2 linked regions of the Catenulispora sp. GP43 genome follow. The main gene of each other region encodes a partner of the protein of the gene in region 2 in a complex. Links are inferred from orthologs where the notes say so. Each region holds a gene or a part of one and is shown on either strand. Other genes may lie near its edges.

Region 1 (3,748 bases), on a different replicon or contig from region 2:
GCTGGTTCCGTAAGGCGGAAATGCGACAGAGGGTCCGGGGCATCCCGGACCCTTTTGCTGTGCCCTGATACGGCGTACAACTAGGGGGTACGACCGACATCACGGGCGCCAGGAGGCATGACCGGACGACTCAGGATTCTTCCTTGCCTCATCGCGCTCGGGGCTCTGAGCGCGGCCTGTGGCGGCGCGTCCGGCGGCAGCGGTTCCGCGGCCGGCAACGTCGCCGCGGCGTCGGGGACCGGGTCGTCCGGCGCGGCCGTCACCGGGGCGCTGGCTTATGTCCATGGAGCCTGCACCTACTGCGAATTCGGCACCAATGTCACCGTGAGCACGCCGGATCCGTCACAGACCACCGACAAACTGCCGCCCGGGCTGACCGTGGTCGCGCCGTCGAACGCGGCGGGGCTTAGCCCTGCGCGACCCAGCGGCGCATACCGGGGGCGGCGAGCAGGGCTAGTTCGAGGCCGAGCCGCGCGAGGAGTAGCGGGCCGCCGTCGACGTGCAGGTTGTGCACGAAAAGCGTCGACGCGGCTACCGCGACGACACCGACGTTGAGCGTCACCAGCGCGAACCAGGCGACGGAGCTCCCGATCCAGATCCTCCGGAGCAGGTAGATGTCCAGCAGCAGCCACGGCAAGGCCGCGCCCAAGCCGCCGACCGCCGAATAGTCGGCGATCGCGACGGTCAGCGCTTCCAGCACCGCGATGCCGGCGATCAGCCCTGCCGGTCGTGGCGCGGGTCGCGCCTCGATATAGCCGTCCGTCGCAGAGCTCATCGCGCACCCCCGATTAGTCCGACAAGCTATTCCTAAAGCTTCTGCACCGGCGCCATCGTCAGCAGCAGCGTCCGCACCCCCGACGAGCCGAAGTCGATCGTCGCCTCGTCGCGCTCCCGGCCGCTGACCGCGACGACGGTGCCCATGCCGAAGGAGTCGTGGATCACGCGGTCGCCGGGGTCCAGGGAGATCACCTTCACCGGTCCCTTGCGCTGCTGGAAGCCTCGGGTGACGCCGCGGCGGTCGCCGAACGGGGAGCGCTCGGCGGTCTTCGGCTCCGGGGCGGTGCGCTCCCACTCGATGAGGGGCTCGGGGATCTCGCCGAGGAACTTCGACGGCGGGTTGTACTGCGGTGCGCCCCAGGCGGAGCGGTAGACGGAGCGGGAGACGTAGAGCTGCTCGCGGGCGCGGGTGATGCCCACGTAGGCCAGGCGGCGCTCCTCCTCCATCTCCTTCTTGTCGCCCATGGAGCGCATGTGCGGGAAGACGCCGTCCTCCATGCCGGTGAGGAAGACCACCGGGAACTCCAGGCCCTTGGCGCTGTGCAGGGTCATCAGGGTGACCATGCCCTCGTGGTCCTCGCCGTCGGGGATCTGGTCGGAGTCGGCGACCAAAGCCACACGCTCCAGGAACTCCGGGAGCCGGCCTTCGGGCTGGCTCTGCTCGAACTCCAGGGCCACCGCCAGGAGTTCGCGGAGGTTCTCGATGCGGGTCTCGTCCTGCGGGTCGTCGGAGTCCTGCAGTTCCTGCAGCAGGCCGGTGCGCTCCAGTATGGCCTCCAGGACGTGCGCGGGGCCGTACTCGGCGGCCATCTCGCGCAGTTCGTCCATCATCTGCGTGAAGCCCTGGATGGCCTTCACCGAGCGCGCGGCCAGAGCCGGCGCCTCGTCGGCGCGGCGCAGGGCGTCGCCGAAGGAGATGCGGTCGCGGGCGGCGAGGCGCTCCAGGGACTCCTCGGCCTTCTCGCCGATGCCGCGCTTCGGGGTGTTCAGGATGCGGCGGACCGAGACGATGTCGTCCTCGTTGGCCAGGGCGCGCAGGTAGGCCAGCGCGTCGCGGACCTCCTTGCGCTCGTAGAAGCGGACGCCGCCGACCACGCGGTAGGGCAGGCCGATCCGGACGAAGATTTCCTCGAAGACACGGGACTGCGCGTTGGTGCGGTAGAACACCGCGACGCCGCCGTAGGTGGTCTCCTTGGCGTCGGAGAGGCGGTCGATCTCCTCGGCCACGAACTGGGCCTCGGAGTGCTCGTCGTCGGCGACGTAGCCGGTGATCAGCTTGCCCTGGCCGGAGTCGGTCCACAGGTTCTTCGCCCGGCGGCCCTTGTTGTTCTCGATGACCGCGTTCGCCGCGGACAGGATGGTCTGGGTGGAGCGGTAGTTCTGCTCCAGCTTGATGACCTTGGCGTCCGGGTAGTCGCGCTCGAACTCGATGATGTTGCGGATGGTCGCCCCGCGGAAGGCGTAGATGGACTGGTCCGCGTCGCCGACCACGCACAGCTCGCCCGGCGGCAGTTCCTCGCCCTCCCCGCCGGTCTCGCCGGGGGCGCCCCCGACCAGGTCTCCGTCCGCGGTGCGCTTCTTGTGCTGCCCGACCAGTTCCTTCACCAGCTGGTACTGCGCGGTGTTGGTGTCCTGGTACTCGTCCACCAGGATGTTGCGGAAGCGGCGGCGGTAGTGCTCGGCGATCATCGGGAACGCCTGGAGCAGGTGCACCGTGGTCATGATGATGTCGTCGAAGTCCAGCGCCTTGGCCGCGGTCAGGCGGTCCGAGTACAGCCGGTAGACCTGCGCGAGCTGGCGCTCGGCCTCGGTCTGCGCGCGGCTGGAGAAGGTGTCGTGGTCGACCAGCTCGTTCTTGAGCTTGGAGATCTGGCCGAGCATCGAGCGCGGCGTGGTCTTCTTCGGATCGATCTCCAGGTCGCGCAGGACCATGGTCATCAGGCGCTGGGAGTCGGCGGTGTCGTAGATGGAGAAGTTGCTCGGCAGGCCGGCGGTCTTGGCCTGGGCGCGCAGGATCCGGACGCAGGCCGAGTGGAAGGTCGAGACCCACATCAGGCGGGCCCGCGGGCCGACCAGTTCCTCCACCCGCTGGCGCATCTCGGCGGCGGCCTTGTTGGTGAAGGTGATCGCCAGGATCGAGCCGGGGTGCGCGTGCCGCTCGCCGACCAGGTAGGCGATGCGGTGCGCCAGCACCCGGGTCTTGCCCGAGCCCGCGCCGGCGATGATCAGCAGCGGGGAGCCGGCGTGCACGACCGCCTCGCGCTGCGGGTCGTTCAGGCCCTCGAGCAGCTTGCGCGCCGAGGCCGACTCCTCCGGCGGGACCCAGGCGTCCTCCGGCTCGTCCCAGCCGTCCCAGCCCTCCCGCTCGGCGTCGGACTCCTCGGCCCAGGCCGGGGGTTCGGGCAGGGTGCGGTCGGTGTGCCGCTCCTCACCCGACCCGCGCTGCTCCCGGATCTCGTCGAGCATGGGGAACAACGGCAGGGCACCTGGGGCGAAGAGGGAAGAACTCACTCAAGGATTTTCGCAGACCGCACCGACAAGACGGGAGCGGTCGCTCAGATGGGCCGGTCACCTGGGCCGATGCCGGTGCCACCGGCGGTATCGGCGGCGTCGGCGGCACCGGCGGCACCGGCGCCACCCGGAGATAATGGTTCGGTGCCCGGAACACCGGCGGCACCGCCGGCGTTGCCCCTCGTGGAGAGCATCCACTCCCGTCCGTCCGCCCCGGAACCAGGAGCCCTCATGCCCGACGCCAGCGCCCCCTCCCGCGTCCTCGTCGTCACCGCGCATCCCGACGACGTCGACTTCGGTGCCGCCGGCACCGTGGCGACCTGGACCGACGCCGGGATCGAGGTCACCTACGCGATCGTGACCAGCGGCGACGCCGGCGAGGCGTTCCCGGACACGCCGCGCTCGGAGGTGGCGGCGCTGCGCGAGACCGAGCAGACCGCCGCGGCCAAGTGCGTCGGCG
Region 2 (3,671 bases):
GCTCCTCGACCGGCCGGTAGGGCGGGATGTCGCGCCCGGGCTGCCAATGCGGCCCCTGCCGGATGTGCCGCGCCACCACGATCGCATCGACGAGCGCGACCAGCCCGACGACCGCGCAGAAGACCACGAAGCCGACGGCGTGCTGGCTGAGGAAGAAGGCGACCCCGCCGATCGCACTGGCCAGACCGATCAGCGCCATGGTCAGCCGCATGCGCAGGGGGCTTCGCGCATGCATGGGCTCGTCGCCGCTGCGGATGCGGTGCGGATCGGACCTGGTCATCGCGGTAGCCACGCTCCTCTCTCTCCCAGAGTGATGCCCGCTGGGGACCCGGGGGTATCACCGGCGGGCGGAGTCGGCGGGCGAGACCAGGTCCCGCGCCTGCTCAGGCACGTTCCGGCGATCTAGAGGCTCCCGGTACCCGCCGGGACCACAGCCATGCCCGCCGGCCGATCCACTGCCAGCCTGACTGTGCCGAGTCGCCGCCGCATGACATGCGGTCGTCGCAGCCGGTAGCCGCCGCAAGCCCGCAGCAACCCTGCCGCCGCCGCGCCCAGCAGCACCCGCCAGTCAGCCGCCTGCTCGGCCCGCCACCTGGCTGAGTGCCGCCTGCCAGCCGCCAGCCTGCCTGCCGCCTCCGCTACATCGCCGCCTGCATGGCCCGCAGCTCCTTCTTCAGCTCCCCGATCTCGTCGCGGAACCGCGCCGCGAGCTCGAACTGGAGCTCCGCGGCGGCCGCGTGCATCTGCTGGGACAGGTCCTCGATCAGGCCCATCAGCTCCTCGGCCGGCTTGCCGGCCAGGTCCAGCGTCCGCACGCTGCCCTTCGACGCCACGCCCGGCACCGGCGCCTTGCCGCGCGACTGCTGCCGTCCCGAGCCGCCGAGCAGCTCAGCGGTGTCGGCGTCCTCGCGCGCCAGCAGGTCGGTGATGTCGGCGATGCGCTTGCGCAGCGGCTGCGGGTCGACGCCGTTGGCCACGTTGTAGGCGACCTGCTTCTCACGGCGGCGGTTGGTCTCGTCGATCGCCAGCTTCATCGACGGGGTGATCGTGTCGGCGTACATGTGCACCTCGCCAGAGACGTTACGAGCCGCGCGGCCGATCGTCTGGATCAGCGAGCGCCCGCTGCGCAGGAAGCCTTCCTTGTCCGCGTCGAGGATCGCCACCAGCGAGACCTCGGGCAGGTCCAGGCCCTCGCGCAGCAGGTTGATGCCGACCAGGACGTCGTACTCGCCCATGCGCAGCTCGCGCAGCAGCTCCACGCGCCGCAGCGTGTCCACCTCCGAGTGCAGGTAGCGCGTCCGCACCCCGCGCTCCAGGAGGTAGTCGGTCAGGTCCTCGGACATCTTCTTGGTCAGCGTCGTGACCAGGGAGCGCTCGTTGCGCGCGGCGCGGGCCTGGACCTCGGCGACCAGGTCGTCGATCTGGCCGTGCGTCGGCTTGAGCACCACCTGCGGGTCCACCAGGCCGGTGGGCCGGATGATCTGCTCCACCGGGTTCTTCGACGGCTCGTCGGCCTGCTTGGCCAGCTCGTAGGGGCCCGGCGTGGCCGACAGGTACACGGTCTGCCCGACGCGCTCCTCGAACTCCTCCCAGCGCAGCGGCCGGTTGTCGATCGCCGAGGGGAGGCGGAAGCCGTGCTCGACCAGGGTGCGCTTGCGGGAGGCGTCGCCCTCGTGCATCGCGCCGATCTGCGGGACGGTGACGTGCGACTCGTCGATGACCAGCAGGAAGTCCTCGGGGAAGAAGTCGATCAGGGTGGACGGCGGGGAGCCGGCCTCGCGCCCGTCGATGTGCCGGGAGTAGTTCTCGATGCCGGAGGTGAACCCGACCTGCCGCATCATCTCCAGGTCGTAGGTGGTGCGCATGCGCAGCCGCTGCGCCTCCAGCAGCTTGCCCTGCCGCTCCAGCTCGGCCAGCCGGTCGGCGAGTTCGGCCTCGATGCCGCCGAGCGCGCGCTCCATGCGGTCCGAGCCCGCGACGTAGTGCGTGGCCGGGAAGACCCGCAGCTCCTCGTCGACGGTGAGGATCTCGCCGGTGACCGGGTGCAGCGTCATCAGGCGCTCGACCTCGTCGCCGAACATCTCGATCCGGACCGGGTGCTCCTCGTAGACCGGGAAGATCTCGACCGTGTCGCCGCGCACCCGGAACGTGCCGCGGGTGAAGGCCACGTCGTTGCGCGCGTACTGCATGTCCACGAAGCGGCGCAGCATCTTGTCCCGGTCGTGCTCCTCGCCGACCCGCAGCTGCACCGAGCTCTTCAGGTACTCCTCCGGCGTGCCCAGGCCGTAGATGCAGGACACGGTGGAGACCACGACCACGTCGCGCCGGGTCAGCAGCGAGTTGGTGGTGGAGTGCCGCAGCCGCTCGACCTCCTCGTTGATCGAGGAGTCCTTCTCGATGTAGGTGTCGGTCTGCGGGACGTACGCCTCGGGCTGGTAGTAGTCGTAGTAGGAGACGAAGTACTCGACCGCGTTGTTCGGCAGCAGCTCGCGGAACTCGTTGGCCAGCTGCGCGGCCAGCGTCTTGTTCGGCGCCATGACCAGGGTCGGGCGCTGGACCTTCTCGATCAGCCACGCGGTGGTGGCCGACTTGCCGGTGCCGGTGGCACCCAGCAGCACCACGTCCTTCTCCCCGGCCTCGATCCGGCGGGCCAGCTCGGCGATGGCCGCGGGCTGGTCGCCGGCGGGCTGGTAGTCGCTGACGACCTCGATCGGGGCGACGGTGCGGGTGAGTTCGGACAGAGGGCGCATGGTTCAAAGGCTACGCGGCGGCTCTGACAAGCGCGGGAAAGTCGAAGGAGGCAGCTGGCGGAGAATCGCCTCATGTCACAACAGCCACTCCTGCTCATGGTTCACAGCCCGTTGGTAGGACGGGCGACCTGGCGGCCGGTCGCCGAGCTCCTACGGGACCGGTTCGAGGTGGACGTCCCCAGCCTGCACGGCATCGCCGCCGGTCCCGGCCCCTACGCGCGCCGTATCGCCGACCAGGTAGCTCGGCCGTACTACGACGAGGTCGTCCTGGTCGGCCACAGCGGCGCTGGTGCCTACCTCCCGGTCATCGCCGATACCCTCGGCGGGCGCGTGATCGGCGCCGCGTTCGTCGACGCGCAGCTCCCCCGCCCCGGCCTGAGCGACTTCGACGCCTCCCCGCCGGACTTCCGCGAAGCCCTGACCGAGATGGCGGTCGAGGGGGTGCTCCCACCGTGGGACCAGTGGTACCCCCCGGAGGTCACAACAGAGCTGATTCCTCAAGCGAAGCAACGAGAAGCGTTCCTGGCCGAGCTCTATCCGATCGCGCTGGCGTACTTCGAGGAGCCGATGCCGGACACTGTGTTGCCGTCGGAGACACAGTGTCTCTATCTCCAGCTCAGCGAGGGCTACCAGGAGCAGGCCGACCGTGCCGAGGCCCTCGGCTGGTCCACGGCCCGGCTGGCCGCCGACCACCTGGCCGTCGTCACGAGGCCCGAGCCGGTCGCCGAGTTCCTGTCAGAGTTCGTACTGACGCTTGCCAACCAGTGATCCCTGCTCAATACTGCGCACTAGCGCGCGCCAGCGGTCTAGACCACGCAGCACCACGCACCTTTCGCTCAAAACCATGCACCGCTCCCCCTAGTGATCCTCTAGTGAACCGGGCAGGTCCATGCGATCCCTCCGTATTCTCCCGGCGGCTGC

Evidence for each region.
Region 1: the proteins of uvrB (region 2) and pcrA are in contact, whole or in part, in a crystal structure (PDB 7EGT), measured with the Thermus thermophilus proteins. The link is inferred for Catenulispora sp. GP43 from one-to-one orthologs. Residues at the interface, in WP_096411307.1 of Thermus thermophilus: Glu23, Leu25, Arg26, Asp27, Gly28, Glu29, Arg30, Phe31, Arg55, Glu326, Asp327, Phe328, Glu379, Ser382, Gln383, His398, Gly400, Arg401; in WP_096412145.1 of Thermus thermophilus: His654, Arg656, Phe657, Gln666, Asp668, Glu669, Lys680, Arg681, Leu682, Ser683, Lys685, Tyr686, Ala687.

What each region holds. Positions count from the first base shown.
Region 1 is NZ_JBGCCT010000001.1:463,743-467,490, forward strand. The notes cover bases 526-3,593. They hold pcrA (DNA helicase PcrA), read right to left. Parts: upstream 3,244-3,593; coding sequence 808-3,243; downstream 526-807. Other genes in these bases: ABH926_RS02050 (hypothetical protein), read right to left, coding at 526-775; ABH926_RS02060 (PIG-L deacetylase family protein), read left to right, coding at 3,520-3,593. Also shown: ABH926_RS02045 (M23 family metallopeptidase), read left to right, coding at 1-13; more of ABH926_RS02050, read right to left, coding at 407-525; more of ABH926_RS02060, read left to right, coding at 3,594-3,748. UniProt on the Escherichia coli protein: A helicase with DNA-dependent ATPase activity. Unwinds DNA duplexes with 3'-5' polarity. Translocates on single-stranded DNA with 3'-5' polarity. Initiates unwinding more efficiently from a nicked substrate than double-stranded DNA.
Region 2 is NZ_JBGCCT010000019.1:200,999-204,669, forward strand. The notes cover bases 195-3,185. They hold uvrB (excinuclease ABC subunit UvrB), read right to left. Parts: upstream 2,751-3,185; coding sequence 639-2,750; downstream 195-638. Other genes in these bases: ABH926_RS33245 (DUF6343 family protein), read right to left, coding at 195-280; ABH926_RS33255 (alpha/beta fold hydrolase), read left to right, coding at 2,823-3,185. Outside these bases: more of ABH926_RS33245, read right to left, coding at 1-194; more of ABH926_RS33255, read left to right, coding at 3,186-3,518; ABH926_RS33260 (family 20 glycosylhydrolase), read left to right, coding at 3,640-3,671. UniProt on the Escherichia coli protein: The UvrABC repair system catalyzes the recognition and processing of DNA lesions. A damage recognition complex composed of 2 UvrA and 2 UvrB subunits scans DNA for abnormalities.